One region of the Halobacillus sp. H74 genome, then DNA from elsewhere that is predicted to be linked to it. Evidence: riboswitches for the same ligand, from Rfam matches in the RefSeq annotation. Region 1 holds a riboswitch; each other region holds the start of a gene.
What was found. A riboswitch is a leader RNA that binds a small molecule or an ion and turns the genes downstream of it on or off. The one in region 1 is predicted to bind thiamine pyrophosphate.

Region 2: it holds a riboswitch for thiamine pyrophosphate, as region 1 does, so the genes downstream of both, ACTWPX_RS16515 (thiamine phosphate synthase) here and tenA (thiaminase II) in region 1, are expected to answer to the same signal.
Region 3: it holds a riboswitch for thiamine pyrophosphate, as region 1 does, so the genes downstream of both, ACTWPX_RS06160 (YkoF family thiamine/hydroxymethylpyrimidine-binding protein) here and tenA (thiaminase II) in region 1, are expected to answer to the same signal.
Region 4: it holds a riboswitch for thiamine pyrophosphate, as region 1 does, so the genes downstream of both, thiT (energy-coupled thiamine transporter ThiT) here and tenA (thiaminase II) in region 1, are expected to answer to the same signal.

The regions. Positions count from the first base shown of each region.
Region 1 is NZ_JBQQCI010000001.1:343,156-348,727, forward strand. It holds gene ACTWPX_RS01645 (threonine synthase) at 1-780, shown strand, start outside; gene thiE (thiamine phosphate synthase) at 945-1,562, opposite strand; gene thiM (hydroxyethylthiazole kinase) at 1,562-2,326, opposite strand; gene thiD (bifunctional hydroxymethylpyrimidine kinase/phosphomethylpyrimidine kinase) at 2,317-3,129, opposite strand; gene tenA (thiaminase II) at 3,126-3,812, opposite strand; TPP riboswitch at 3,861-3,966, opposite strand; gene thiW (energy coupling factor transporter S component ThiW) at 3,972-4,460, opposite strand; TPP riboswitch at 4,542-4,651, opposite strand; gene ACTWPX_RS01675 (DUF3221 domain-containing protein) at 4,765-5,298, shown strand; gene ACTWPX_RS01680 (PucR family transcriptional regulator) at 5,323-5,572, opposite strand, start outside.
Region 2 is NZ_JBQQCI010000007.1:160,110-165,681, reverse strand. It holds gene ACTWPX_RS16520 (copper amine oxidase) at 447-1,784, shown strand; TPP riboswitch at 2,279-2,390, shown strand; gene ACTWPX_RS16515 (thiamine phosphate synthase) at 2,545-3,147, shown strand; gene thiO (glycine oxidase ThiO) at 3,140-4,273, shown strand; gene thiS (sulfur carrier protein ThiS) at 4,257-4,460, shown strand; gene ACTWPX_RS16500 (thiazole synthase) at 4,463-5,227, shown strand; gene ACTWPX_RS16495 (ThiF family adenylyltransferase) at 5,227-5,572, shown strand, end outside.
Region 3 is NZ_JBQQCI010000002.1:557,138-562,709, forward strand. It holds gene ACTWPX_RS06140 (hypothetical protein) at 1-28, opposite strand, end outside; gene ACTWPX_RS06145 (YrhK family protein) at 166-465, opposite strand; gene ACTWPX_RS06150 (PH domain-containing protein) at 608-1,054, opposite strand; gene ACTWPX_RS06155 (hypothetical protein) at 1,275-1,664, opposite strand; TPP riboswitch at 1,931-2,034, shown strand; gene ACTWPX_RS06160 (YkoF family thiamine/hydroxymethylpyrimidine-binding protein) at 2,128-2,727, shown strand; gene ACTWPX_RS06165 (ECF transporter S component) at 2,727-3,305, shown strand; gene ACTWPX_RS06170 (ABC transporter ATP-binding protein) at 3,302-4,930, shown strand; gene ACTWPX_RS06175 (energy-coupling factor transporter transmembrane component T family protein) at 4,917-5,572, shown strand, end outside.
Region 4 is NZ_JBQQCI010000008.1:29,969-35,540, reverse strand. It holds gene yfkAB (radical SAM/CxCxxxxC motif protein YfkAB) at 1-895, opposite strand, end outside; gene ACTWPX_RS16940 (SDR family oxidoreductase) at 1,142-2,050, shown strand; gene ACTWPX_RS16935 (alpha/beta hydrolase) at 2,004-2,753, shown strand; TPP riboswitch at 2,845-2,945, shown strand; gene thiT (energy-coupled thiamine transporter ThiT) at 3,031-3,597, shown strand; gene ACTWPX_RS16925 (phospholipase D family protein) at 3,847-5,295, shown strand; gene ACTWPX_RS16920 (hypothetical protein) at 5,362-5,496, opposite strand.

The sequences.
Region 1 (5,572 bases):
GCACGAGCATCTTTGGAATCAACGATTGTTATGCCGGTCGATGCTCCCAAAATCACACGAAATGAATGTGCCCTTTCAGGAGCAAACCTTTATCTTGTAGACGGGCTGATCAGTGATGCGGGGAGGATTGTCGGGAAGGCTGTTGAAGAACACGGTCTTTATGATGTCTCTACACTTAAAGAACCTTACCGGATTGAGGGCAAGAAAACGATGGGATTAGAAATCGCTGAACAATTAGGTTGGGAAGTACCCGACGTGATTTTATATCCGACTGGTGGCGGTGTAGGGCTTATCGGCATTTATAAAGCCTTGAAAGAGCTGCAGCGCCTTGGATGGATCAAGTCGGACAAGATGCCTAGACTTGTCGCTGTCCAATCGGAAGGATGCGCACCGATTGTTGAAGCATGGAACCAGGGTCTCAGAAGCTCTTCCTTCTGGGAAAATTCAGAAACAATCGCTTTCGGTATCAATGTTCCAAAAGCTCTTGGAGATTTTCTTGTGCTCGACGCCCTTTATGAAACAGAAGGTTGTGCGATTGCAGTTGACGATGCCTCCCTCCTCGACGAACAAAAACGAATCGCTCAAAAAGAAGGAGCTTTTGTGTGTCCTGAAGGAGCAGCAGCCTTTCTGGCAGCCAGGAAATTACGCGAAACAAATTGGATCAATGCTGACGACCATGTTGTCGTGTTAAATACCGGGGCAGGGATCAAATACCCTGATACTGTGAATATCGAAATTCCGATATTAAATCCTGGAGAGGAATTGCAGTCGAAGGGATGATAAAATCATTTTTTCCAAAGGGAAGTTTTTTTACAACGGGGCACCTCTCCATGGTTTCCACCTAAAATAAAGACCTGGTTGACCGCCCCATCTGCTACTTGCCAGCAGGACTGATACAGAAAATCCCCCTAAGCGGGGCAGCCGCCTAGGGGGATTTTTATCTGTTATAAACTTTTCACTGCATTCCTGATGTTTTCCGCTTGGGTGATTGCGGACACGACAGCTACACCATCCGCTCCAGCACTGAGCACTTCATGTGCATTCTCTTCATTAATCCCGCCGATTCCGACAAGCGGGAGATGAGGATGAACAGCTTTCACATGTTCTATCAAATCAGTTCCCACAACTGGGTTGGCATCTTCTTTCGTAGAGGTTGAGAAAACAGGACCCACTCCTAAATAATCGACAAGTGTTACAGGGCCTTTTTCTAATTCTCGTTCGTCAGATATGGACAAACCGATCAGTGTAGAAGGAAAGGCACGGCGTACTTCCTCCACGTGCATGTCCTCTTGACCCAAATGGATTCCATCTGCGTCTAAATCCCTGAACAAATCGAAATCATCATTTACAAAAAACAAAACTTCATGCTTCCAGCAGATATCTCTCAGCTTTCTGCCAAGATGATATTTATCGGTCCCTGTTAAAGAGCCCTTTCCTTTTTCTCGAAATTGGAAAGCTGTAACCCCGCCCCGGATCGCTTCTTCCAATATAAAGGAAGGGTCTCGCAGGCAATCTTGACTGCCCATCACTAAATATTTTCTCAAACGTTCTGGGTACTTCATTATCTTAATTCCTCCGGGTCGAAGGAGAGAGCATCAATAAAGTGAGGGATGAATGTGCCTGGGCCGTGGACACCAGGCTGATTAGCGGCTCTTTCTGCCGCTCTTCCGTAATGCTCTAAAACAGCCAGCCCCTTTTCCATACTGGAAGCTTCGACAGTAAGAGCAGCCGTCAGAAGAGAGCCTAACAGACACCCAGCTCCTGTCACCTGGGTCAATATAGGGTGGCCCGTATGATTTTTATAAATTTCACCTTCTATACAAAGAACATCTACTGCTCCAGTGCAAAGGATTGTGGTTCGATATTTTTCTTCCAGCTTTCGGACAATTGTTTCTTCATCTGCTTCCCCGACAGAATCGACTCCTTTTGTTTCTACATCGATTCCTACGAGGTGAGCAAGTTCTCCGCTATTTCCTTTAATGACTGTCGGACGCACGTGCTTTAAAATGCGTTTACACACCTCTGACCTGTAAGGGGTCGCACCTGCACCTACTGGATCAAATACGACGGGTATCCCCTGGTCATTGGCTATTTTCCCAGCTGAGATCATCGCCTGGACCTGATCTTCTGTCAATGTACCGATATTGAGTAATAATCCACTGGATTGCCGAGCAACATCTGGAGCATCTTCCATTGCATGTGACATGATCGGTGTTCCTCCGAACGCTAACAAACCATTAGCTGTGAAATTCATAACGACCGTGTTCGTCATATTGTGAATCAGTGGTCGCGCTTCTCTTACCTGATCGATCACGTTTACAACCATTTGTTGAATACCTCCTCGCGTACAGCAAAATGATTGGTCGGCCCATTTCCCTTCCCTAAATCGAAGGAATAGCGGATTGCTTCTGTTACATAATATTTAGCTTCTTCCACTGCTCTCCCTAGTGAATGACCCCGACTTAAATTAGCCGTAATTGCAGCCGAGTACGTACAACCCGTCCCATGTGTATTTGCAGAATCGATCCGTTCTGTCTCAAATGACTGGATGCGGCTCCCATCGAATAAATAATCAATCGCCTTTCCGTTCAAATGACCACCTTTCACAAGTGCTGCCCCGGCGCCTAAATCCGTCACGATATGTTTTGCAGCCATTTTCATATCTTCTTCCGTTTCAATCGTTTCTCCAGTTAAATGTTCTGCTTCCGGGATATTCGGGGTCACTAATGTTGTCAGAGGAAGGAGCTGTTTTTTCAGATACTCACGTGATTCCGACTCAATTAAAGGATCCCCGCTTTGGGCGACCATGACAGGATCCATCACATAGAATGCATCCACCTTCTCTAGCCACTCTTTGAAGGCTTCCATCATATTTTTTTGGGCAATCATTCCTGTTTTCAGAGCATGAATCGGCATATCTTCGGAAACGGATTGCAATTGCTGCCGAAGCATTTCTACAGGAATATGGTGCACATCCCTCACCCCCGTGGTATTTTGGGCAACAATGGAGGTGATCGCACTCATCCCATACACCTTCAGCTCCTGAAAAGTTTTCAAATCAGCTTGGACACCTGCACCTCCGCTCGGGTCTGTTCCAGCAATGGTTAAAGCACAAGGGATCTGTTTCATCGTGACACCGCCTCCTCTAGTGGCCATTGTTCACATGTGTAAGACATCTCCCAAAAAGCCAATTCCAATTGACAGCTTTTCCGGAAGGCTGTTTTCATCTGCTGTTTCTCCATTTCAGAAGCTTGCTCAGCATACTTATCCAGTCGTGCACATAACTGACCTGTCAATCCTGCTACTTCCTCTTCTGCATAGAAGTTAATCCATGTATAAAAGGGGTGAGAATCATTTGGCTGATACTGCCTGATCAATTCGTTCCCAATTTCCAGGTACGTCCAGGGACAAGGAAGCAAAGCAGCTAATATTTCTCCAAGGCTCCCTGTGTGGGCATGATAGAGCATGTGCTTGATGTAATGATCTGCGGTAGGTGGAAGTTCATACCCCTGCAATGCCTCATAATCGACGCCGATCACATTACAGAAATTGTGATGGGGGTGAACTTCGCTATGAAGAATGAAACCGATTTGCTCGTTGAAAAGTTCTATATCTTCTCTCTGTGCAGACTTGGCTACCGCAAGGCCATATACATGCATGAAAGCATTCAAATATTCATAGTCTGCTTTGATATAATGAGCTATAGACTCATGAGGAACATCGCCTTTCCCTATTCCCTGCACGAAAGAATGAGCAAAAATTTGTTCCAGGACATCTTGATTTTCATTTTTTAATTGTTGAGTAAATGACATAGTGAGCCTCCTTGATATATTCGGAAGCTACCAGGAGGGAGGTTTTGAGGATCCTGAGGACTACTTCCCTCCGCTGGCATGACCCAGATCAGGTGTTGAGGGACAAAGGAATCTATCCTTTTCTCAGCGAGTACTCGCGCCCCTAGTAGTTTCCGTGTATTATGGTTGTAAGAGATATTTTTCAACTTCTATCCGAGACAATACAAACCAACCGATCATTGCCCCAGAGATACTGCTGACAAGAAACGACGGTAAAAAAGCAAAGGCACCCGCCGAGCTGCCCATCACCAATTGAGCAATTGGTACAGCTACAAAAGCACCGATCACACCGGTTCCTATCACTTCTCCGACAATAGCGGAAGCTTTTTTCCTGTACATTTTGTAAAATAGACCCGCAAAAAGGGCCCCTACCATACCGCCCGGAAAAGCCAGTATCGTACCTAAACCTAACAAAAACCTTAAAATACCAATGCAAAAAGCGATGCCGACAGCAGGGAGAGGTCCCAGTGTCACCGCAGCCATCACGTTAACAGCGTGCTGGACAGGATATGCTTTAGCCACACCGGCAGGAAACCATAGGAATTGAGCACCAAGCGTGCCTATGGCTATGAACACGGCCATTGTAGTAAGTAGGCGTGTATGCTGCATGTATACCTCCTTTCTTATGAGGAGAAACAAAAAAGCCAGATCCCTAGAAGGACCTGACTTGGAATGAAGACAGTCGATATATAAATCGTCTGACTACTTCCCTCCGCTGGTATTAACCAGATCAGGTTCGTAAGAGTCAGAAAGCTTTTTCGCTTTCCTCTCAGCCAATTCAGGCTCCCCTAGTAGTTTAATAGAATTATTCGCTTGGTTGGTATTCATCATAACAAATTCGGATTTATCTGTCATGTGAAACTTTTTTATGAAAGAAACGTCCATGTAATAACAAAGTAAAGGAGCGATCTTCATGAAAAATTGGTGGATGATTGGTTTGCTGGTCAGTTTCTCCTTTCTCGTTGCCAGCTGTGGAACTCAAGAATCCAGTTCTCAAGAATATGACCCAGCAGATGAAAAAGAAGCACCTGCCCCGGACATGAGTGGATTTGTCATGGAACAAGAGGAGGACAGAATTTTAGTTGTCACCTCAATGAATGAAGAGACCACTCAGGAAGGACGGGCGATGTGGGTCTCTGGAGTTTCCAGTGACCCATGGGTAGGAAAACAAGTGGAAGTTTGGATAGACGGAGAAATTTTAGAGTCTTTTCCTGAACAGGCGAAAGCCGAGAAAGTTCAAGAGCTCGAAATGAGTGAGGTGGAAGGAGCCGATCTCAAAGCATCAGAAGCCCTATCAACAGCCTTGTCTGAAATCCGATCCACCGAGGATATCCTTGTAGTTGAAATGCTGGCATTCGATGTAGATTCTGATAAATGGACGGTCAAACTCCATAGACGCGGGGAAAATGATGATAAACTGAAGGAAATCGTCGAGGACAAAAAATAGAGCGCCTCCTTTTTTAGAAGCGCTCTATGTCTCCACCTTTTTCAATAGCCATAACCTTACACTTAATTCCAGCAAAAAGAGGTCATCTGCATCCAACAGGGATAAACCCGTCAAATGCTCAATGTTACGGAGACGATGAAGCAGCGACTGTCTATGCAAATTCAGCGCCCTCGCCGTCTGGCTCACATTGCTGTTGTATTTATTGTAGATCATAAAGGTGTGGATCAATTCGGTTTGCCTTTTTTGATCATAATCAATCAGTTGTTTTAATGTG
Region 2 (5,572 bases), on a different contig from region 1:
CCTTTTTGTATTGTTTGTCATCATCATTGTACCTGTTTGAGTACAAGAGAAACAGTTGCACAACTTGAGCACCCCACTATTAAATTGCCCCACTCAAGGAAAAACATAAGGGACCCGAGAACCTATTTAGGCTGAACCTTTTTGCAGTTACGCCGATAAAATCCTTTTTACGCTTATTAATTCAAACATCATATATTTATCCAAAACCAGCCTCCATCAGGTTGGTTTTTTTGTGCTATTGATAAAACATCTCCGTACTTTTTCTCTCCCTCTGATCTGCTGAAAAATTCCGAGGGTTATCATTTATTTCCATAAACCCTGTCAACACAGGAAAAAAGACAGCAAACGAGAGAAAAGTTAATTTTTTTCATAAAAAAGTGATCCATAAATGATACCTGTCCGATAGCTATGTGAAAAAACAAAAACGAAGGAGAGATGAATGAATCATGAATTTCAAAAAAGCTCTATTAGTCGTACCAATGAGTGCAAGTCTGTTACTCCCTACGTCTTTGGATATCGTGAACGCTGAAGAACATAAGATTCCACAAACTCAAACGGAAGCAGTAGAGTTGCGATCCCAGCTGGACAACTTGTTCAGTGAGCATGCATACCTGGCTGTTGAAACAATGAGAAAAGGAGCAGAGGGTGCATCGGATTTTGAACAATCTGCTGCTGCTTTATCATCCAACACTGATGACCTCACAGCTGCTATTGAATCTGTATATGGCAAAGAGGCTGGTGAGAAGTTCAATGAGATGTGGTCTTCTCACATTGGTTACTTCGTCGATTATGTGAAAGCGACAGGAAATGAAGATGAAGAAGCAAAACAAATGGCATTGGATGAATTGAACCAGTATCGTGAGGACTTCTCTGAATTTATTTCAGAAGCGACCGGAAACCGCTTAAAAGCAGATGGTCTTGCTGAAGGCTTGCAAATGCACGTCAACCAGTTGATCGGTGCTTTTGATGCATATGTAGCAGGTGATTATGAAGAAGCGTATATGAAAGAGCGTAAAGCCATTGAGCATATGTATGGCGTAAGTAAAGGGATGTCTAGTGCCATCGTTAATCAATTCCCGGATAAATTCAACAATACGAAAACTGTCACTCCAGCTGCCGACCTTCGTTCTAACCTGAACCACCTTTTGAGTGAACATGTTGGACTAGCTACGATGGCGATGCAAAATGGTCTTGATGGATCAGAAGATTTTGAAGCATCCGCTAAAGCTCTTTCAAATAATACAGAAGACTTGACGAAAGCGATTACGTCCATCTTTGGTGAAGAAGCTGGTTCCCAGTTCAATGACATATGGACACAGCACATCGATGACTTCGTTTCTTATGTAAAAGCGACAGGAAATGATGATGAAGTGAAGAAAGAAGAAGCCATGAAAGCGTTGGAAGATTATCGTGAAACATTCGCTAAGTTCCTTGAGCAAGGTACTAAAGGCGAGATAAGTGCAGATAAACTGGCTCCAAGTCTGCAGCAACATGCCGATTACTTGTTCAATACGTTTGATCAATATGCAGCTGAAGACTATGAGAAAACCTACATGACTCTAAGAGATTCTTATGCTCATATGTTCGGTGCATCTAAAGCTCTTTCCACTGGGATTGTAGGTGCATACCCTGATAAGTTCATGGGTGAAGAAATGCCAGAGGAAATGCCGGATACAGGCATGGGCGGCACAGCGTCAGATAGCAACATCTGGTTGTATGCATCCATTCTTGCAGCAATCGCAGCGGCAGGTGTCTTCCTCCGCAAACAATCTAAACAGCAGTAATCCTGAGCTTTAACCAATGCAACGTTGAATAAAGGATCTAAATGCTAAACCGCCTATTTTGATAGTCTACTGAGAACTGCAACTTTCTGAGTTATGCATCAAAGAAAAAGCCGAGTAGGACGATTTTATCGTTCAACTCGGCTTTTTTATTTCGATGAGACATACGGGCTCTTACACGTCCATGAGCGTTCGGTGGGTGATGCTCGCAGCAAGCCTCCATCGACAATCGATTCGTGAGAAGCAACAATAAACTTTAACAGCTCCTCCAGATTGAAAAGGTTTTTTCAATGGTCACTTTTTTGAAGCGGGCATTTTTGATGAGAATCACAATCAGATTTCCTGTAATCGATGATAAGTTCAGTAATATGATTTTAAGTTTTTCGGTTGGCTTTATTAGATGAATGAAGTAGAATTGACCGAAAAGATACTTACTTACGGTAGACGGAACTTTCAAAATATTGTAAGGTTAAAGTGACAACAATAAAATTTAATGAATTACTCACTAGGGGTGCCTTTACTTAAAGGCTGAGATTGAAGTGGAACTTCGAGACTCTTTGAACCTGAACTGGCATTAAAACCAGCGGAGGAAAGTGACAAAGCCTTTGTATTTTCACACGTGAAATGGATGCATTTTCATGTTGGTAATAAAATAGGTCATGCCACTTTCCTCCGGGAAGGTGGCATTTTTTTGGTTAAAAATTTTGTTTAGCTCTGCGAGTGTGGGAGATGGCTTTTATATTCCTGTTGAGGAGGTGAGGTTGTGAAATTAGTTGCCGTTACTAATGGAGAAATGGAAGAAACAGATTTGGTAAGAACCATTCTTGATTTGGCAGAGGTTGTTGACCTCATCATTCTGAGGGAAAAACAAAAGACGGTTTCTGGGTATCTTTCTTTTGTAAGGAACTTGCTGGAAAGTGGAGTTCCTAAACAGAAGCTTTGTGTTCATAAACATATGGATGTTGCGGGTTTGGCGGGGATTGATCATCTTCATCTTCCGGAAAATGGGGCAGCAGTCAACAAGGTAAGGAAAATCTATCCGCATCTCACTATAGGTGTATCTGTACATACCATAGATGCAGCTATACAAGCAGAAGAGGAAGGAGCGGATTATGTCATGTATGGCCACGTTTATTCCACAAGCAGTAAAAAAGGAAGGGCTCCTAGAGGAATCGGAAACGTCGCCAACCTTACTGGGGTGCTCAGTATTCCAGTGGTGACAATCGGGGGAATTGATCCTGGAAAAGTGAAAGAATTGACTGCGATAGGGGTGGAAGGGATCGCGGTCATGTCTGGGATATTCAGTGCTGAAGATCCTCTGGAAGCGGCGGATCGTTACAAAAGGAAGGGGCTTTATGATGGATAAGCACATAGATACGTTGGTTATCGGTGGGGGAATCATAGGTCATTCGGTTTCCTATTATTTGAGTGAAAGTGGCCATTCTTCGTTAGTGGTGGAAAAGAATACAAGTGGCAATAGAGCGACAAAGGCAGCTGCCGGCATGCTCGGGGTGCATACAGAAAATAAAGAAGCAGGTGCTTTTCACCAGTTTTGTGAGAATAGCAGAAATCTGTATAAAAAATTAAGTACGGACTTATACGCACAAACAGGAATAGATATCAGCTTTTCACAATTCGGGATGCTGGAAATTGCTATAGATCCACGACATCACGATGATTTGCTCGCAAAAAGGGACCTGTTTCCTGACTTAATGTATCTTTCGGGTCACCAGCTAAGAGAGCGGATACCTGCCGTTACAAAAAAAGCATCTGGAGCATTATTCATGAAAGAGGATGGACATGTTGAACCCACACAAGCTTGTGAAGCCTTTAAGCGAGGGGCGTTAGCTCATGGTGGAGATCTGCTTGAGAATAATGAGGTAGTAAGGATAGAAAAATCAAAAGGGTCTTTTAAAGTCCACCTTGAAAATGGTTCACTCACTGCTGAAAAGATTGTAGTGGCTTCAGGGGCTGAAAGCGGTCGTTGGTTTACTGGAACTAGTCTTTCAAACCCTATGGTTCCGACAAAAGGCGAATGTTTTTCCATCAAACCTAACAGGCACTTTGTAAATGAAACCTTATTCTTCCGCAATTTTTACCTCGTGCCAAAGCTGGATGGACGCCTTGTGATCGGGGCGACTACCATTCCTGAGGACCGAAGCACGACCACAACAGCTGGGGGGTTATCAAAATTGATGAATGATGTATTCTCCATTTTCCCTGATTTACAAGAGGAAGCATTCCATGGATGTTGGTCAGGGATTAGGCCAGGTTCTGTCGATGGCAGGCCGATCATCGGTGAGCATCCTGAAATGGAGGGGCTGTATTTTGCCACCGGTCATTATCGTAATGGAATCTTGCTAGCTCCTGCCACCGGCCAAATCATCAAAGACATGATTTCAGGAAAGACAGTTCCTAATGTGCTTAAGGAAATGTTCTCACCGGAACGCTTTCAAAGAGAAGGAGGCAGCCGTTATGAATATTCGCGTTAATGGGAAAGACCTGCAGTTATCAGAACAGGAAACGACAGTGGCTGATTTGCTCGATGTATATAAAGTGAAGAAAGTGTTTTCGGTTGTGGAAGTTAATCGGGAAATCATCAGTAAAAATGTTTATGAAACCACAAAGCTCTCCAATGGAGACGCTGTTGAAATTGTTCATTTTGTAGGAGGAGGATAATCATGTTAAAAATAGGTGCTAAACATTTCCATTCACGATTGATGTTAGGGACTGGCAAATACCCTAGTTTCAAAATGCAGAAAGAAGCAGTGGAAGCTTCAGAGACTGAGATATTGACCTTCACAGTAAGAAGGATGAACATTTTTGATGCTGATGAGCCTAACTTGCTGGAAGCACTTGATCTAGAAAAGTACTCATTACTTCCGAATACAGCTGGAGCAAAAAATGCTGAAGAAGCCGTGCGGATGGCTCGTCTTGCTTATGCATCCGGGTTGTGTGACATGATTAAAGTAGAAGTGATCGGTTGTGATAAAACTTTGCTTCCTGATCCTTTTGAAACGATGAAAGCGTCTGTACAACTTTTAAGTGAAGGATTCACAGTGTTGACATACACCTCTGATGACGTTGTATTAGTCAAGCGTTTAGAAGAGGAGGGCGTTCATGCTGTCATGCCTGGGGCTTCACCAATCGGTTCTGGGCAGGGCATTATAAACCCGGTCAATCTTCAGTTTATCATTGAACAATCAGAAATCCCTGTGATCGTTGATGCAGGAATAGGGTCCCCTAAAGATGCAGCATGGGCTATGGAGCTTGGGGCAGATGGCGTATTGTTGAATACAGCCGTTGCAGGAGCGGATGATCCTGTCAAGATGAGCGAGGCAATGAAGTTAGCCATCCGATCCGGGCGTTTAGGTTATGAAGCAGGCAGAATTAAGCAAAAAACATATGCGACAAAAAGCAGCCCGGAATACGGGATGATGGAATGATGAGGGACCGCTATTCACGACAGCAGCTTTTTTCAGCAATAGGAAATGAAGGCCAGGAACTCCTCTCACGTAAACATGTGCTGATCGTTGGCGCAGGGGCTTTGGGATGTGCCAATGCAGAAATGTTAGCAAGAGCAGGGGTCGGCAAATTGACACTTATCGATCGGGATTACATCGAGTGGAGCAATCTGGGGCGACAGCAGCTTTATACAGAAGAAGATGCAGCCCACACACGCCCGAAAGCAAACGCTGCCGAGGAAAGGTTAAAAGCTGTCAATTCAGAAATAGTAGTAGAGGGCATTGCTGAAGATTTTCATGCAGAAAATGCTGAACGTTTGATACAGA
Region 3 (5,572 bases), on a different contig from region 1:
ACATAGTGATAACTAAGAAAAATCTCAAAACGGTTCACCCTTTATTATTTGTTGCTTTATGAAAAGCGTACCACGAATGGAAAAATTTGAAAAATCCACCTGTATCGCCAAATTTGCAGTGCTTTGGAAAAATCCAAGTTCAATCTCTACCAGAACACAATCTCGTTATAGTTTATTTTCATACTCCTGGGAGTAAATCTTACGAAGATGAAAACGATGGACAAGACGAATCGTCGGTCTGATCAGCATTTGAATACTTCCCAGCACAAATAGCGTGACTCCCCACATTTTCGTTGATTCAAAATAAAAAAACACACTTCCGATCAGGAACCAGAGCCCTAATAAGAAATCATTCAAGGTGTAGAGAATCTCATAACTCTTTTTGAAAAATACATCATGTTTACCCATCTTCAAGTCTACATATTCATCTTTTGTTTGCTCCTGTTCATCTACTTCCTCTGTCATACGAACACCTCCACTCTTTCGTTACCCGAATTAGCGGAAGAAAAATCAAAGGAACCCTCCTGACAGCATAAAGCAGACTTTTGATCCACCATTTTTGATGTGAGTATAAGGAATTTCCTTTCCTCCTGCTTTCATAAGCTTTTCAACTATGATCATAAGGACTCTCCTTGCGGGTCAATTTTTCTCTTAATTGTTTCAGGAACAACCCCTTATCTTTCGGAGAAACTTTCACATAACGCCCATTGCCATAATGGATTTCCAAGCGGTTTACGGATAGTGCGGGAGCAATGAATGGATCTTTGCTTGGAAACACTTTCCCTATTTCCTCTAAAGGAATCTTTTTCTTAATTGGACCAAAATGGACGATCAGCCACTGTTCCCCGATTTTGTACCCGGTGCGGAACCAGACCCACAATAACGATCCGCTAATAATGAGCAGAACTGCCAGTTTCATAAAATAACCATCAAGTGGCGACGGCAGCATGTAAACTCCCCATTGGAAGTTGAAAATTCCATCTATCAGGCATACTAGAACAACACCCCATAGAATCATTGCTAACCAGGAATCTTTTTTCGAAGGAAAATACATAACGGTCCCCCTTCCATAGAGATTAGGTTTTGAAACAAAGAATCATTTATCCAGTGCCGTATCAGGCTTTTTTCCTAAGTCTTGTACAATCGCTTTCATTATTAATACGATGGAAAACCACAAATAGTTTCAATAATCTGGTACTTTTTACTCCAATTTTTTAAAACATCCGCAAAATCAAAAAGATGCTCCATTTTAAGAAGCATCCTATCTTTATTTACTAGGAGCAGTCGCTCTCAATTTGCACAAATTGATTATTCAAGACTGTGTTCCCTTCTTGAGCAGCTAATGCATTACTTCTGCCAAAACTGTTTACAACGATATTCGTATCTTCCGCATAAGTTACACGTACTTCGTAGAATAAAACTCCTGAAAGATTCGTGTACATCACAGCTAAGTTACCAGCGGGAAGAGAGTATGGGAAGTCAACTGGCTGGTTATTTCCGATTAATACCGGCAATTGTACAGGATTTGAATAAGAACTCCAATTCCATACTTCAATGACGACTTGTTCACAACTCAGCCCTGTATTAACAAGGTTGACGACAGCGGATATAGTGACAGGTTCTTTTCTTAATACGCCAGTCGATACTGTTTTCAGCCCTATCATATGACCACCTCCTTCCATATAAAACTATTACTAATCTATGTTTCAGGAGGTGTTAAGTGTGGACAAGGTGCTCAGGTGAAACATACAAATTTGTTTGCGGATTTCAATGAAGAACTATACATCGCCCAAGTTTTTCGACGATCAGAGATTTTTCCCCCAAGCAGAACCCGCGAAAGGGACTAAATAAAACTCTTGAAGACAAACCGTTTACAAATCCAGCGACATCCGCTACTATGAAATCAAAGTACGATAACTGCATAACCATTGATTAGCACTAGGGGAGCTGCGTAACGCGGCTGAGAGGAAATAATTCCGACCCTTGGCACCCGAACTAGATAATACTAGCGTGGGGAAGTGCAGTCGGCTCTCGCCGAAGACCTTCAAGGTTCTTCCTTTTTCGATAGTTGGACTGCATTCCCATGGGATGCAGTTTTTTTGTGCTTTAAAAAAAGGAGGAATAAAAATGAATCAAGTATGTGAAAATTCTCGTATTGTGGGCTGCTCCTTTTCGGTGCACCCGATGTCCGATCAGTTTGTTACGTACATTATGGATAGTTTGAAAGAGGTCGATACATCAAAAGTATGGCTGCATACCGATGATGTGACTACAACTGTGAGAGGGCGAATGGAACACGTTTTTGATGTAACGAAAGCAATTCTTTTGCATATCGCGAAAACTGGTGTCCACGTAGCGTTTCAAGGTACTTTTTCGATCGGATGCCCTGGAGATACATCCGGAGATGTGTATATGGATGAGTCGTCTGAACGTCTGAATGAAACGAATGTAACGGGCCTCCGCCTGCCGATTGCGGCTAAATTTTCATTATATCCTATGGGCGGCGGTGATTATATGGATACCATTTACGCACAAATAGAAGCCATGAAATCAAAAGGGGTTGAAGTCTCCCCTGCTCATTATTCAACAAGACTGGACGGGGATACGCATGATATTTTCACAGGGCTTGAAGATGTCTTTCGTGAAACAGAAGCAAGCGGTTCTTCGCATACGGTGATGACGGTCACTGTATCAGCCAACAGTCCTTCACATAAGGAGACTGAATGATGAATAGCTGGAAGCTTAAAGAGATTGTCGTCATGTCCGTACTTTCTGTTGTATTCGCCGTCGTCTACCTCGCGTTTCTACCTGTGGGGAAAATTCTTGTCGGTTTTTTCGGACCTATCGGCTATGATTTCATCTTCGGGATTTGGTTCATTGTATCCATCATCGCTGCCTATATTATCCGCAAACCCGGTGCTGCCTTTTTATCAGAAACAATTGCTGCCACTGTCGAAGTGTTGCTTGGTAATGCGGTGGGACCGATATTGATGGTAACTGGGATGATCCAGGGTCTTGGAGCAGAATCGGCGTTCGCAATGACCCGTTATAAACGCTATGATTTATTCACTTTGATGCTCGCCGGTATGATGGCTGCCGTCTTCAGTTTCGTATGGGGTTACTTCCTCTCAGGCTTCGCTGCATTAAGTACCGGTTATGTACTGGCCATGTTCATTGTCCGCATCATCAGTGGTGCGCTAATTTCAGGCGTCCTAGGAAAAGCACTCAGTGACTCTCTGGCAAAAACGGGAGTACTCTCAAGCTTTGCCTTAGGAAAAGAACGCAGAAAGCAACGAGCAGCATGACTAAACAAATCCTACGTACAGAGAACCTGACTCTTTCTTATGAAGATTGTGTAACACCGGTGCTGCAGGATGTCTCGCTTTCCATAATGGAGGGTGATGATATGCTGATCCTCGGTCCAAGCGGTTCTGGAAAAAGTTCCTTCACCCATTGTTTGAATGGACTATACCCGAGAGAACTTGATGGAGAGATGAGTGGGGAAGTATGGGTACACGGAAAGAGAACAAACGATTATCAACCAGGTGAAATTTCCAAGCATATTGGTGTCGTCTTCCAAGATCCTGAAACACAATTTTGTATGCTCACAGTGGAAGATGAAGTCGCTTTTGGATTAGAAAATTTATCTATGCCATTAAATGCTATGAGAGCAAAAGTCGAGGAAGTCTTAACATGGGTAGGTTTGTTTGAATATAAAGAAAAAACGATCGCACAACTCTCTGGGGGGCAAAAACAAAAGCTGGCACTCGCCTGTGTGCTAGCGATGGAACCTGAGGTACTCATTTTGGATGAGCCGACAGCAAACCTCGACCCAATCGCGACCCGGGAATTCATCGATTTGCTGAGATACCTGAAACAACATCTTTCCTTGACCCTGGTCGTAATCGAACATCAACTGGAAGGCTGGGTTGAAATCCTTGACCGTGTTTTCATTTTACAAATGGACGGCAGTGTATATTATGATGGGTCTCTTCAGGAAGGGTTGCTTCATTCTGCCCCTGCCCTGCAACAACATGGTATATCTTTGCCATATGCTACAAAACAGGCCCTAAGTCATAACTGGTGTGGGGATCTTCCGTTAACGATCGCTGACTATGTGGCCTCAGGCGGTGATTTTCCTGTTGTTGGAGAAAAGACTGCAGAGCAAACAGAAAAATGGCTGGCAACACGCAATATTGGTTGGAAAAAGATTTTAAACGGCATTGATTTGGCTATTCATAAGAAAGAATGGATTGCTATTGTCGGGGCAAATGGCACCGGGAAAACATCCTTGTCCAAACTGCTGGCAGGCATCACGAAACCTTCAAGCGGAAAGATCACTTTGCATGATCGTACTTTAAGCAAATGGAGCGAACAACAGTTGCGCAGCGAAATCGGTTATGTATTTCAAAATCCTGAACACCAATTCATCACTGATTCGGTTTTCGAAGAGGTAGCATTCGGCCTGAAAGTGGAAGGTGTACATGAGAGTCGTTTACAAGAAGTGGTTCATGACACACTACAACTCTGCCGTTTAGAAGGCCTGGAAAATCAACACCCTTTCTTGTTGAGTCAGGGACAAAAGCGGCGGCTCAGTGTAGCCACTATGATTGTCGCTGACCAACGCATGCTTTTTCTTGATGAACCGACGTTCGGGCAGGATGCCAGCTCGACAGAAAGTTTGATGGATTTGCTGCAGGAAAAGCATAAACAAGGGACAACGATCATTATGATCACACACGACATGGACCTCGTAGACAGGTTCGCTACGCGCGTTGTGGTGATGGACAAAGGAACCATCGCTTTCGATAAATCACCAGAGATATTGTGGAAGCACCAGGATCTCGAAAAGTATTCCATCGAAAAGCCTCCACGTATCACAATGACAGAGATGATCGAGGAAAGGAGGCGATCCTATGTTTCTTCATGAGATCAATCCCTCTGTCAAAGCATTGACGATTATCGGGGTTGTGTTTGTGCTCGCCTTTTTGTTCGATCCGATCACACCACTCGTTTATATAGTCTGGACGGTTGGTATTACCTTTTTATTCGGATCCTTCAGGAAAAAGTTTTACTTTTTTTATTTCATTCCTTTTACTCTATTCGCACTCGGAATGTTGTGGACAACCATCGCATTCGCGAACCCTGCCAGTGCTCCGCAGCATACGACCACTATACTCTTGTGGGAGTTTCCTAGTGAGGATCTTTGGGTTGCGGTATCCTTAGCATTGAGAGTTCTTGCTTTTGCAACATTATCATTATTGTTCGTCTTCACAACGAACATGGTCCACTTTATATTGAGCCTGATCCAACAGTTGAAACTTCCACCAAAGTTAGCCTATGGAATCCTCGCCGGCTATCGGTTTTTACCTATGATGAGAACCGAATTTCAACAAGTCCGTGCTGCCCACAGGGTTCGAGGGGTCGGCCAAGCAAAATCCTTCAAGGAAAAATGGCTACAGTATCAACGGTTTGCCATTCCTTTATTGGCAGGAGCGATCCGCAAAGCCGAACGAACAGCCATTGCGATGGAGTCTAAAGGTTTCACAGGAGAACGTGCACGCACATTTTA
Region 4 (5,572 bases), on a different contig from region 1:
TGTTGACGTTGAGACGGGAGCGGCCATCCGGGTCATTACGTACCGTAACATTCTTTTCCTTGTACAGTCGTTTTAACATGTTCAAATCTTCCTCTGATGCGCTGCAAGGATAATAAGGTAAGGTTCCGAACAGCATCCAAGTGTCTTCATCACGGTGATCGAGAAGGCGGTTGATTCCTTCACGCATTTCTTCCAGACTCAATGTTTCCAAACTGCTGGCGAAATCGACAGGGTACATCGGATGAATTTCGTGTCTGGCACACTTCATTTCTTTGACATGATCATGGATAGATTCCAGATACGGGAAGGTCCGTTTGTTCAGCATCGTTTCCGCTGATACCATCACACCTTCTTCTGAAAGCCGCTGTGAATTTTCCACCATCCGATCGAAATATTTCTGCCGGTTTTCTTCGGAAGGCTTCCGTTCCATACGAGCGAAACCTGTATGAATGAATTCTTCAATCGTTCCCCAGTTATGTGAGATATGTAAAACATCAAGGTATGGAATGATCGGAATATATCGTTTGTAAGGGAGTGTCAAATTGGAGTTGATTTGTGTGCGCACTCCTCGTTCATGGGCATATTTCAACAATGGGAGAACATAGTTGTCGACAGACTTTTTCGACATCATCGGTTCACCGCCTGTAATACTCAATGTTCTCAGGTGAGGGATTTCATCGAGACGTTCACGGATCAGGTCCATTGACAATGCTTCCGGATCTTTCGCCTGCAGTGTATAGCCGACGGCGCAGTGTTCACAGCGCATGTTGCACAAGGTGGTGGTTGTAAATTCAATATTGGATAACTTCATTTCACCATGTTCCTGGACATCCATGTACGCTTCCCATGGATCATAGGAAGGAGTAAGCTCTTGAAGCTTCATGTCAGTACTCATAGGCTATGAAACTTCCTTTCTTTTAAAATTCGGTTGTAGACAAACCTTTCTCATTTTAACATTATTCAACCGAATACTATACCATTCCTTGCTTAAAACCTAAGTTAATATTCTTATGAATAAGTAAGCGATAACTGGTGTGGAGAGAGGGGGGATGTTGGTGATGGCCAATTTCAATAAAAAGGAGATTTGGTGTGTGATAGCGAACAATAGGGGGTAAAGCAAGGAATAAAGGAGAGTAGTTGAATGAGCCAAACCGTTTTGATCACCGGATCTTCCAGTGGGTTCGGTTACCATACCGCTATTAAATGTGCAGAAAAAGGATTTAAGGTCATCGCGACGATGAGGAATATGGAGAAAGCCTCTGTATTTGAAGATGAGACCCTGGCCCCGGAAATCAGAAGTCTGATTGAAGTCTGGGCATTAGATGTAACGGATATAGATTCTATAAAGCGATTCGAACAACAACTGGAGAGCCTGGATAGGCTGGACGTACTCGTGAACAATGCGGGCTTTGCGATTGGTGGTTTCCTCGAACAAGTACCGCTGGAAGCTTACCGACGCCAATTTGAAACGAATGTATTCGGGGTGATCGGTGTCACCAAAGCTGTGCTCCCTTTGATGAGGAGACAAGGACGGGGGAAAATCTTTAACGTAAGCAGTGTCAGTGGACTGATCGGCTTCCCCGGCCTATCCGCCTATGTATCATCTAAACATGCACTCGAAGGACTATCAGAAAGTCTACGCTTTGAAGTCCGGCCTTTTGGTATTGATGTAGCATTGATTGAACCAGGTTCTTATCAGACGAACATCTGGTCCTCTGGCATGGAATTGCCTGAGACTGTCCATGATCCTGATTCGCCATATTCAGACTACACGAAAGGTCTATGGAGTGCTTTGAATGAAGAGTCCCATGAAAAGCCGGGTAAGGTAGCTGATTTTATGGCAGACCTTATGCAAAAGGAGCAGCTGTCTAAACTCCGTTATCCGATTGGAGCCGGGGTAAGGATGAATGTGTTTATGAAACGAATCCTTCCGTGGCGGTGGTTGGAGAGAACAGTGTTGAAAAAAATACTTGGAACCGAAAAAGCGGAAGGAGAGAAGAGATATGGAACAAAGCATCGTAATGAATGGAGCGGAAGACATACGGTTTGAAGGGAATGAGGTGGGCATTCTGCTCTGCCACGGGTTTACAGGCACGACTCAGAGTATGAGGTCTTTAGCGGAAGCTTATGCGAGAGAAGGCTACACCGTCCATTGTCCTCGTTTGAAAGGTCATGGGACGACCCCTGAGGATATGGAATCTACTTCTTATAAGGAGTGGATCCGCTCTGTGGATGAAGCATACCAGTGGCTGACTGAGAGGTGTTCCACTGTTTTCGTTGCCGGATTATCGATGGGTGGTGCGCTTGCCTTGTATATAGCAAGTCAGTATGAAGCAGTCAAAGGGGTCATTCCCATTAACGCCGCCATCCAAATCCCGGCCTTTGAAAGCAGTATTTCATCGGAAGAGCGGTTTTTGGATGCCATCGGATCGGATATTAAAGACCAGGGGAGTCATGAACTTGCCTATGATCGCACCCCGGTTAAATCGATTCAAGAGCTTGTTCATCTGATGGACCAAGTAAAAGAGCGACTGGATGCTATTCATTGTCCCATCATGATTTTCGTTTCAGATGAAGACCATGTCGTACCACCGAATAATTCAGAAGTGGTTTTTGATTCCGTCTTTTCGGAGCATAAAGAAATCATTCACTTAGAAAACAGTTACCATGTTGCGACACTGGATTACGACCAGGATTTAATCATAGAAAGAAGCCTTGAATTTTTCCAGATGTACACGAATACTAAAGGCTGAGATAAGAGTATTTCCGGGGCAATAAGATAATCTTTGTAATTAATCCGAAAGTCTATTATAATAGTAGACAAATCAAGAAAAGTAACGGTATAAAGCCTTCAAGGGGAGCCTTCTGGCTGAGAGTGAACTCTTCGTTCTTACCCTTCGAACCTGTCAGTTAATACTGACGCAGGGATGGCGGCTTTTTTGATGGTGCAATGCATTTGGGACTCCTCCATCAGGAAGCTTCCCTATTTGGCATTGCTTTTTTTGTGTCTTTCTACAGGAGGTAGGTCAGATGAGGAATCGTCGTGTTTTATTTTTAGTAGAAATCGCTATTTTTTCAGCATTAGCGTTGTTGTTGGATATTTTACCTTTTCTATCTTTCAAGTTATGGGCGCAAGGGGGATCCATATCCCTTGCAATGGTGCCTGTGTTCATCATGGCATTCAGGTGGGGAATCAAAGGTGGCATGGCCACAGGCGTCTTATTAGGAATCTATCAAATCTTAACAGGAGCCTATATCATTACGCCGGTACAGACGATTTTAGATTATATCATCGCCTTTGCTGTCATCGGGGTAGCGGGATTTGTTGCCAAACCATTGTGGAAAGCGATTAAAGCCAAAGAGTCGAAAGCATTGGTTGGCTGGATCGTATTTGGCTGCTTCGTAGGGAGTTTGCTACGCTTTATCGGTCACTTTACTGCCGGGATTGTTTTTTACGGGGAATTTGCTCCGGAAGGACAACCGGTGTGGCTCTACTCACTCGTCTATAACGGGGGATATATGTTGCCTGCTTTTATTTTAAGTAGTATTGTGGTCAGTCTGTTATTTGTGCAGCGACCTAAATTATTGATGCATTAAGCCGTTGAGGCAGGATAAAAGAATTTTTCCACTAGGAAACCCGAACGAAAAATCGTTCGGGTTTTCTTTATGAAGAAATAAATGCATACGCCGCTCCGGCAACATACTTCACTTCTTTTTATGTTAGAAATTTCAGGTCATAAATGAGAGGAAGCCAACACTGAAATTCGACAAATTTTGTTTGAGAGGTTTGAAATGAAGGGGGATGGTGAAAATAACTAAGCGCTCTAAAAAGTGGAGGGGATTGTTGTGCAGCGTTTGAAAAGATTTTATAAAAGCAAGTGGTTTTGGATTGTACTTATCTTTCTAATTATTATCAGTTTGACGATTGCGTATCATACATCGTGGAAATCACTCCCGGAAGGGGTTTCCTATGAGGGGGAAGAACACTCCATGGACAGTGTGGAGTTTTTCCGGGATTTGACCTATGAGAATGACGAAGGGGAAACCGTTCATGAGTTGGAAATTTTTGAAGAAATCAACCGGACGATCTCTGAAGCTGAGGATTTTATCGTTGCGGACATGTTTTTGTTCAATGGATATACCAGTGGAAAACATGACTTTCCTAAGATCTCAAAGAATCTCGTAGACGCGATCCTCAAGAGGAAAGAAGAAGTGCCAGATTTAAAAGTGGTATTTATTACAGATAAGATCAATACGGTTTATGGATCTTATGAATCAGAAACGATCCGCCGTCTGGAAGATGGTGGCGTGGATGTTGTATTAACGAACCTGGATCAGCTGCGTGATTCCAACCCTGTTTATTCCAGCGTTTGGCGCGTGTTTTTTTCCTGGATGGGGACAGGGGATGATGGGTGGATCAAAAATCCATTTTCCAAAGAAGCTCCTGAGGTAACATTGAGGTCCTATATGAAATTGTTGAATATCAAAGCGAACCATAGAAAATTATTAGTTACTGAGAATTCGGCCATCGTTTCAACAGCTAACCCACATGATGCCAGTGGTTTTCACGAAAATGTAGCATTTAAGATGGATGGTCCGATCATTAAAGATATATTAGAAGCGGAAGAAGCGGTAGTGAATTATTCAGGTGAGGCAGATTTCCCTGACTATGAAGGTCGTAGCTGGGAGGAACAGGAAGGTCCGCTTACCACCCGCTTCGTGACTGAGGGCAAAATATATAATGCTATTTTAGACGAATTAGCGAATGCTGGCGAAGGCGATCAAGTCTGGTTAGGAATGTATTACCTGGCAGACCGGAAAATTATCGATGAAATGGATAAAGCCGCGGACCGGGGAGCTGTGGTGAATATCGTTATGGATCCGAATACAACCGCATTCGGTCACGAGAAAACCGGAATTCCTAATTTACCTGTTGCGGCAGAGTTGAAGAATTTAGGTAATGATAACATCAATCTTCGTTGGTATGACGTGAATATGGAACAGTATCATACGAAAATGCTGTATATCGACAAAGAAGAGGAAGATGTCATCATTGCAGGGTCAGCCAATTATACAAGGAGGAATTTATCCAACTTGAACTTGGAAGCAGATGTAGTGATCAAAGGACCTGGAGACGAAGAAGTATTCCAGGAAGTCGACGATTACTTCCACAGGATTTGGGAAAACGAAGACGGTCATTATACTGCTGATTATAAAAAATATCAGGATAAATTGACGGGAATTCGTTATGCGACGTATTATTTGCAGAAATGGACATGGTTTACAACGTATTAATAAAAGAAAGCTCACAGATTTTATATGAGACCATTGAAAAACCCTTTTTAATTCTAGAGGAGCTGTTCAAGTTTGTTGTGGCTTCTCACGAATCGCTTCTCGGTGGATGCTTGCCGCGGGCAGGGCCTCAGCTAACTTGGTCAAGAAGATCACATGACCAAGTGGATCTTCGGCTCGTTCTGTTCCCGCAGGCGTCACCACCGAACGCTTATCGTGGAATCAACAGAGGTTCATCTAAAAAGAGTGATTTTCTTTGATATATAAAAGAAAATCACTC